3 regions of the Mesorhizobium sp. DxT genome follow, and region 1 is predicted to be linked to each of the others. Evidence: riboswitches for the same ligand, from Rfam matches in the RefSeq annotation. Region 1 holds a riboswitch; each other region holds the start of a gene.
The links. Region 1 has a riboswitch for cobalamin ahead of ACVJNE_RS09840 (ribonucleoside-diphosphate reductase subunit alpha). Riboswitches for the same ligand answer to the same signal wherever they lie in the genome.
Positions count from the first base shown of each region.

Region 2: linked by a shared signal. The riboswitch ahead of ACVJNE_RS15380 (DUF1636 family protein) and the one ahead of ACVJNE_RS09840 (ribonucleoside-diphosphate reductase subunit alpha) in region 1 are both predicted to bind cobalamin.
Region 3: linked by a shared signal. The riboswitch ahead of ACVJNE_RS05605 (TonB-dependent receptor domain-containing protein) and the one ahead of ACVJNE_RS09840 (ribonucleoside-diphosphate reductase subunit alpha) in region 1 are both predicted to bind cobalamin.

Region 1 covers NZ_JBZFLJ010000004.1:115,782-118,039, reverse strand. The annotation lists gene ACVJNE_RS09840 (ribonucleoside-diphosphate reductase subunit alpha) at 1-1,144, opposite strand, end outside; cobalamin riboswitch at 1,249-1,459, opposite strand; gene ACVJNE_RS09835 (isochorismatase family protein) at 1,536-2,258, opposite strand, start outside.
Region 2 covers NZ_JBZFLJ010000007.1:263,310-265,567, forward strand. The annotation lists gene cobW (cobalamin biosynthesis protein CobW) at 1-1,003, opposite strand, end outside; gene ACVJNE_RS15380 (DUF1636 family protein) at 1,000-1,440, opposite strand; cobalamin riboswitch at 1,478-1,678, opposite strand; cobalamin riboswitch at 1,739-1,935, shown strand; gene ACVJNE_RS15385 (CbtB domain-containing protein) at 1,967-2,143, shown strand; gene ACVJNE_RS15390 (CbtA family protein) at 2,159-2,258, shown strand, end outside.
Region 3 covers NZ_JBZFLJ010000002.1:313,209-315,466, forward strand. The annotation lists gene wecB (non-hydrolyzing UDP-N-acetylglucosamine 2-epimerase) at 1-523, shown strand, start outside; cobalamin riboswitch at 567-770, shown strand; gene ACVJNE_RS05605 (TonB-dependent receptor domain-containing protein) at 950-2,258, shown strand, end outside.

The DNA.
Region 1 (2,258 bases):
CGAGGTCGTCGCCGATGGTGGTCAGGAAGCAGGAGGAAAGCTGCGGCCGCGTCGTCCCCGAATTGAATAGCGTCGGCGTGGAGGCCATGAAATCGAACGACGACAGCAGGTCATAGAACTCGATCGCCCTGCCTTCGCGATCGATCTCGCGGATCGCCAGCCCCATCGCGACGCGCATGAAGAAGGCCTGCGGCAGCTCGAAGCGCTTGCCCTTGGTATGCAGGAAATAGCGGTCGTAGAGGGTCTGGAGCCCGAGATACTGGAAGTTCAGGTCGCGCTCCGGCTTCAAAGCCGCGCCGAGACGAGCCAGATCGAAACGGCCGAGTTCCGGGTCGATCAGCTCAGCCTCGATGCCGGTCTTGATGAAATCGGGGAAATAGCTCGCATAACGGGCCGACATCTCGGCCTGCGTTGCCTGCTCGGCCCGGCCGGAAACGAAGGTCAGCGCCTCGCGCCGCAACCTGTCGAGCAGCAGGCGGGCGGAAACGAAGGCGTAATTCGGCTCCTGCTCGACCAGCGTGCGCGCGGCGAGAATCGGTGCCAGAGACAGTTCGTCGAGCGTGATGCCGTCATAGAGGTTGCGCCGCGCCTCGGCAAGGATTGGCGTGGACGAGACCGCATCAAGGTCGGCACAGGCCTCTTCGACGATCTGCGCAAGGCGCGCTTCGTCGAGCGGGAGGAGCAATCCGTCTTCCGCCTTCACCTGCAGGGACGGCACGGCGCTTTCGGTCGAGGTCGCCTTCCCGGCGGCACGCTCTCGCGCCCTCTCCTCGCGGTAGAGCACATAGGCGCGCGCGACCTTGTGGTTTTCACCGCGCATCAGCGCGAGTTCCACCTGGTCCTGCACGTCCTCGATGTGGAATGTGCGCCCCTCGCCAACGCGACGGGTGAGCGCGGACACAACCTGCTCGGTCAGTTCCTCAACGACGTCGTGGACGCGTCGCGAGCCGGCCGCCGTCGAGCCCTCCACCGCCAGAAACGCCTTGGTCAGCGCTACCGTGATCTTGGTCGGGTCGAAGGGCGTGACAGCGCCGTTGCGGCGAATGACGCGGTAGCCCGGTTCGGCCGCTGGCCGGTCGGCGGTTCCGATGGAAATCGGAACCGGTGCGGTCCCGCTGGTGTGCTGAGTAGAGGTTGCCGGCATCTTGTCCCCGTAGGTTTTGGACGGGGATTTCGCGGAACGCATGCCGGGGCGCACGGCGGACCGCGCATCAGCAACGCGCACCATCGGGACACCCCGCCCGAGGTTCGTGTGTGTTCGTCACGGCAGGTCTCCTGGCTCGCAGGTCGCCGCTTTCGTCGGCCTTCCCGGCGCTCTCGCACCAGTGGCGTAACTCGACGCAAGCTCACTGCTTACAGTTGCGGGGGCAGCGCCGGCCTTGCACTACATGCGCACCGGCTTCCCTCTTAGCTCTTGAGTCCAATCCGACTCGCAAGAACCATGACGACTACATCTAGTATCTGCTACGCGGACAGTGTCAACGCGTAGCGTGAGATTTCCCGCGAGCAATGTTGCGCAGCCGGGTGAGCGGGCGCTAGCCGGCCGCTCCGAGCGCCCGCAGAACCTCATCCGTCGTGGTCACGGCGGCGACATTCTGCAACGCGTAGTCAATCGAGGCGCGATGCCAGTCGGCGTTCATGGTCGAGCAGGCATCCTCCGGCACGATCATGATGTAGCCCTTGTCGGCGCCGGTCCGCGCCGTGTGCTCGATGGACATGTTGGTCCACGCGCCGGTCTCGATGATGGTATCCCGGCCCTCGGCCTTGAGCACGGTTTCCAGGCTAGTGCCTTCCCAGGCGCTCATGCGGTTCTTGGAGACGACATGGTCGCCCGCCTGCGCTTCCAGCCCCGGCACGGGCTGGGCGCCCCAACTGCCTTTCACCAGCGCGTTGGCCTGCATGGTGTTCTCGAACAGCGGCGCATTGAGCGTCATGCCGCGTCCGGCATTGTCCACCTCGAACCAGACATGGATCACCGGCACGCCGACCGCGCGGCAATGTTCGGCGAGGCGGCGCGCATTCTCGATCGCGTTCTGCTCGCGGCAGTGCTGCGGCGAACCGGAATCTGCGAAGGCTCCGCCTTCCATCACCACATCGTTCTGCATGTCCTGGATGATGAGTGCGCAGCGCGACGTGTCGAGCTTGAAGCTGCCATCGCCGGCCGCAGCGACGGGCTGGCTGGCCGATGGGCCTGAGCGCGCAGCAGCACGCGGGCGCATGAAAGGTTCGATACGCGGGCCGATCTTGACGTCCACGGC
Region 2 (2,258 bases), on a different contig from region 1:
CGAGCCCCTTCAGGCCGATCACGACGAGCCGTGTCGCCTTCTCTTCGCCGGCTTCCCAGGCGCGGTCGTAGTGATGCGACACGCGCGGGCCGACCGCCTGCACCAGAAGGCGCATGGGCTTGCCCTCGACATGGGCGAACCCCTTCAGGCGCAGGACGTTCTCAGCCTCAGCAGCGCTTGCCACCTTGCGGGCAAGCTCCTCGGGGCTTGCGATCGCCGGAAGGTCGATGACGAAGGAGTCGAAATCGTCGTGCTCGTGATCTTCCTCGTCATCGTGGTGCGTCTTGCGGTTCTCGATGTCGTTTTCGACGGCGAGGCCGAGGCCGAGCACGGCGCCTGCATCGATGCGGCCGTTTGCGACGGCTACGATCTTGACCGCGCGCGGCAGATGCTCGGCCACCGCTGCTTCGGCCCGGCGTCTGGCGGCATCGTCCAGCAAGTCGCTCTTGGACAGCACGATCAGGTCTGCGCAGGCGACCTGATCCTCGAAGACTTCCTCTACCGGGTCTTCGTGGTCGATCGATTCGTCCGCTGCCCGCTGCTGTTCGAGCGCGTCGCGGTCGCCCGTCACCTCGCCCGCGGCAAGCGCGGGTCCGTCGACCACTGCAACCACGCTGTCCACCGTCACGCGGTTGCGCACGGCAGGCCACTGGAAGGCCTGCACCAGCGGCTTGGGCAGGGCGAGGCCCGACGTCTCGATCAGGATATGGTCGACCTGCGTGCCGCGCGACAGGATCTTGTCCAGAGCCGGCACGAAATCGTCGGCGACGGTGCAGCATATGCAGCCATTGGCCAGTTCGACGATGTCCTCCTCGGAGCAGTTCTCGACGCCGCAGCCGCGCAGGATTTCGCCATCGATGCCGACATCGCCGAACTCGTTGACGATGACGGCGAGTTTCCTGCCGCCGGCATTCTCTATCAGGTTGCGGATGAGCGTGGTCTTGCCGGCGCCGAGAAAGCCGGTGACGACGGTGCAGGGGATGCGCTGGACGGACGTGTTCATTTGAGATCCTGAAGGTTGGCTGCGGTGGGGACGCGGGCGATGAGGCCGCGCTTGAGCGCTTCCGGCCGACTGCGGAACGGCATGAAACCATCGGATGAGCCGGCAAAGAGCTCCGCGCCCGCAACGAGGTCTGCGGCGTTGTCGGTGTCGAGTTCGCCGAAGATGTAGCTCCACGAGCCGGCGCGCAGCACGGCGGCGCTCAGGCCTCGCTTGCAGTTGCCGAGGCAGGCGACCTGCCTGACGTCGACCGTGCTGCCTGCTGCGGCCTCGCGGGTGGCGTCGGCCAGCGCCGATCCGGGTCGTGGAAAGGTTTCGGCCGGCGTGCCTGGATAGCGGCAGGAACTGCAGACGATTATGGTAACCGCGGACGCGGTCTCGCTATCTGGCGAAGAGGCATCGAGGTCCGGCTTCAACTCGCCGGAAATTATGTCCGTCACATTGCGCTCCTTGCCCGGGAACACCCGCCGGGCGGTCAGGATTGGGTCTGCGACGGCAGGTCTCCTGGCTCACGGATCGCTGCTCCTGCCGCCTTCCCGAAGCACCCGCTTCAGTGGCATTCGACAGGAACTATCCGTCTACAGTTGCGGGGACAGCTACGGATTTGCCCGAAAGCGCACCGTATTCCCTCTTAGCCTGTCACCTCGCGGCGACAGGACCGTCGGCGTCCATTTAGGTCGCCCGAGGTAAGGCTGTCAACGCGGCTCGATTGAAGGTTGCGGCAGCCGATGATTGCGCTATGGTGAAAGCGTCGTCGGTTTCCGCAAGGGACCAGAGGGAATGCGGTGAGGGCCAACAGCGCCCGATTCCGCGGCTGCCCCCGCAACTGTAAGCGGAGAGCCTTTCCCCAAAAGCCACTGGAGCATTCGCTTCGGGAAGGCGGGGAAGGGCTGTGACCCGCGAGCCAGGAGACCTGCCGCTGACTATCGCAACACGTTCCCTCGGGTGGAGGGGAAAGGACGAATCATGGCTACTTCATCTGGCGCTATCGGTGCCGCTTCTTCTCAATCGCGCCTCTTGCAGCTCTCGCTCGCAGGTTTTCTGGGCCTGTTCATCACCGGCTTCGTGGGCTTTTCCCATATCGAAGTGATGCACAATGCCGGCCACGACTACCGCCATTCGATGGCATTTCCCTGCCACTGATACGAGAGTTAAGCCATGACCATATTTCGTAACGTCGTGTTCGTCGCGGCGCTCTCCGGGCTGTTCGCGGGTTTCGTGATGACCGCCATGCAGGTTGCCTTCACGGTTCCCCTCA
Region 3 (2,258 bases), on a different contig from region 1:
CGATCCGGCCAAACGTCTCTTGCTGGTCACTGGGCATCGCCGGGAAAACTTCGGCGGTGGCCTGCGCCGCATGTGCGAGGCGCTGGCGCGGCTGGCACGGCGCGGCGACGTGCAGGTCGTCTATCCGGTCCACCTGAATGAGAACGTGCAGCAGGCCGCACGGGAGACGCTGGCTGGCGTCGACGATGTCTTCCTGATCGATCCACTGGAATATCTGCCGTTTATCTACCTGATGCGTCGGTCGCACCTGATCATCACCGATTCCGGCGGCATCCAGGAGGAGGCGCCGTCGCTGGGCAAGCCGGTGCTGGTCACCCGCGACGTGACGGAACGGCCGGAAGCTGTGGCAGCCGGCACCGCGCGTTTGGTCGGAACCGATCCCGACGTCATCGTGCGCGAGGCGGAGAAGCTTCTCGATTCTCCCGATGCCTACCGGCGTGTCAGCGAAATTAGCAACCCCTACGGGGACGGCAAGGCTGCCCAGCGGATCCTCGAAGCGATCAGGGTCGGCATCACCCGTTGATCCAACCGCATCCAACTGCGTTGACGAGCGGCTTCGCACGCGATAGCACGATCTTGGAACTGGTTCCGCCGCGAGGCGGATGAAAATGGGAACGCGGTGCGGCCTTTGCGGGCCAATGCCGCGGCTGCCCCCGCAACTGTAACCGTTGAGCCAACTACCGGACATGCCACTGGCCTCGATCGGCCGGGAAGGTGGAAGGAGGCGATGACACGGGAGCCAGGAGACCTGCCTGTTCCAGTCACCCAAGCCAGGATACGGGGTGTGTCCTAGCGCGGTCGTCCGTCGCGGTGACATCGAAAGTTGCCGCATGCCGGAAACGGCCGGGGTTCGATGTGCATTCGCCCGTCATAAGCCTCACGCCTGAAACCGTCTGCGGTCTGATGAAACCGGGGCGCGTAGCGCCCTTGCCTGGAAGCGGGGACAGACATGAGACAGTGGATTTTGACGGCAAGCGCGCTCGCGCTGGCATGCGGAGCGGCACAGGCGCAGAGCGCGCTCGACACGGACAACGACACAACCGTTCTGGACACGATCGTGGTAACGACGCCGTTGCGGCGCGAGACGCCGCTGATCCGTTCGACATCGTCGGTGACGGTTGTCGACGAGGCCGAGATAACAAGCTCGGCGGCCGCCGACCTGCCCTCTCTGCTGAAGCGCTATACCGGCGTTTCAATAACCAGCTACGGTGGCCAGGGCGCTTCGTCCAACGTGCAGCTTCGCGGCATGTCCTCGACCCAGACGCTGGTGCTGGTCAATGGCGTCCGCACCGCATCGGCAACCAGCGGCACCAGCTCGCTTTTCAATATTCCTCTGTCGGCGATCGAGCGTATCGAGATCGCCAAGGGGCCTCATTCGTCGCAATACGGCGCCGATGCGATGGGCGGCGTCATCAACATCATCACCAAGCGCGGCGGTGCCTGCGGTGACGGCCGCAATTTCTGCGGCAGCGTGACGGCGGGCGTCAGCCATCCGTGGGGCGCGCAACTCTCCGCCGATCTTCGTGGCGAGGTGGACGGCCTTGAATATTCGGTCGGCGGCGGCATCCTTGGCACGCGTGGTTACGACTTCACCCTGCCGACGACCTGGGGGCACGAACCCGATGATGACGGCTTCATGCAGGGCTCGTTCAATTTCTCGCTGTCGAAGCAGTTCGACTGGGGCCGGCTCTATGCCGATGGCCTCTTAGCGCGCGGCCGCACACAATATGACGCCACCGCTCCCGGCTTCAACGAGGTCGACACCACGACTTTCGCTGGCAAGGCCGGTGCAACCTTCGACCACACAGACGACTGGTCGTCGACGGTGGAATTTTCGAGCGGCGTGGACCTGAGCACGAACTTCCGTGACGGCGTGCCGGGCGAGGACGAGTTCGACACGACCCGCTATGGCGTTCTTGCATCGACTGAGAAGAGCTTCACGACGGGCCTGGTCGACCACACGCTGCTTGGCGGCTTCGAGGTCTATCGCGAAAGCGTCGACACGTCCGTGCCGTTTGCAGTCACCGACCGCACGCTTGCAGCCGGTTTCGCCCAATATTCGCTCGACTATGGCGCGCTCACCGTCGATAGCGGCATCCGCCACGACTACAACGAGCAGTTCGGGGATGCGACCACCTACAATATCGGCGCCAGCTACGAATTCGTGCCCGGCCTCGTCGGCCGCGCGTCCTACGGCACCGGCTTCCGCGCTCCGACCTTCAACGATCTCTATTATCCCGGCTATTCCAATCCGGACC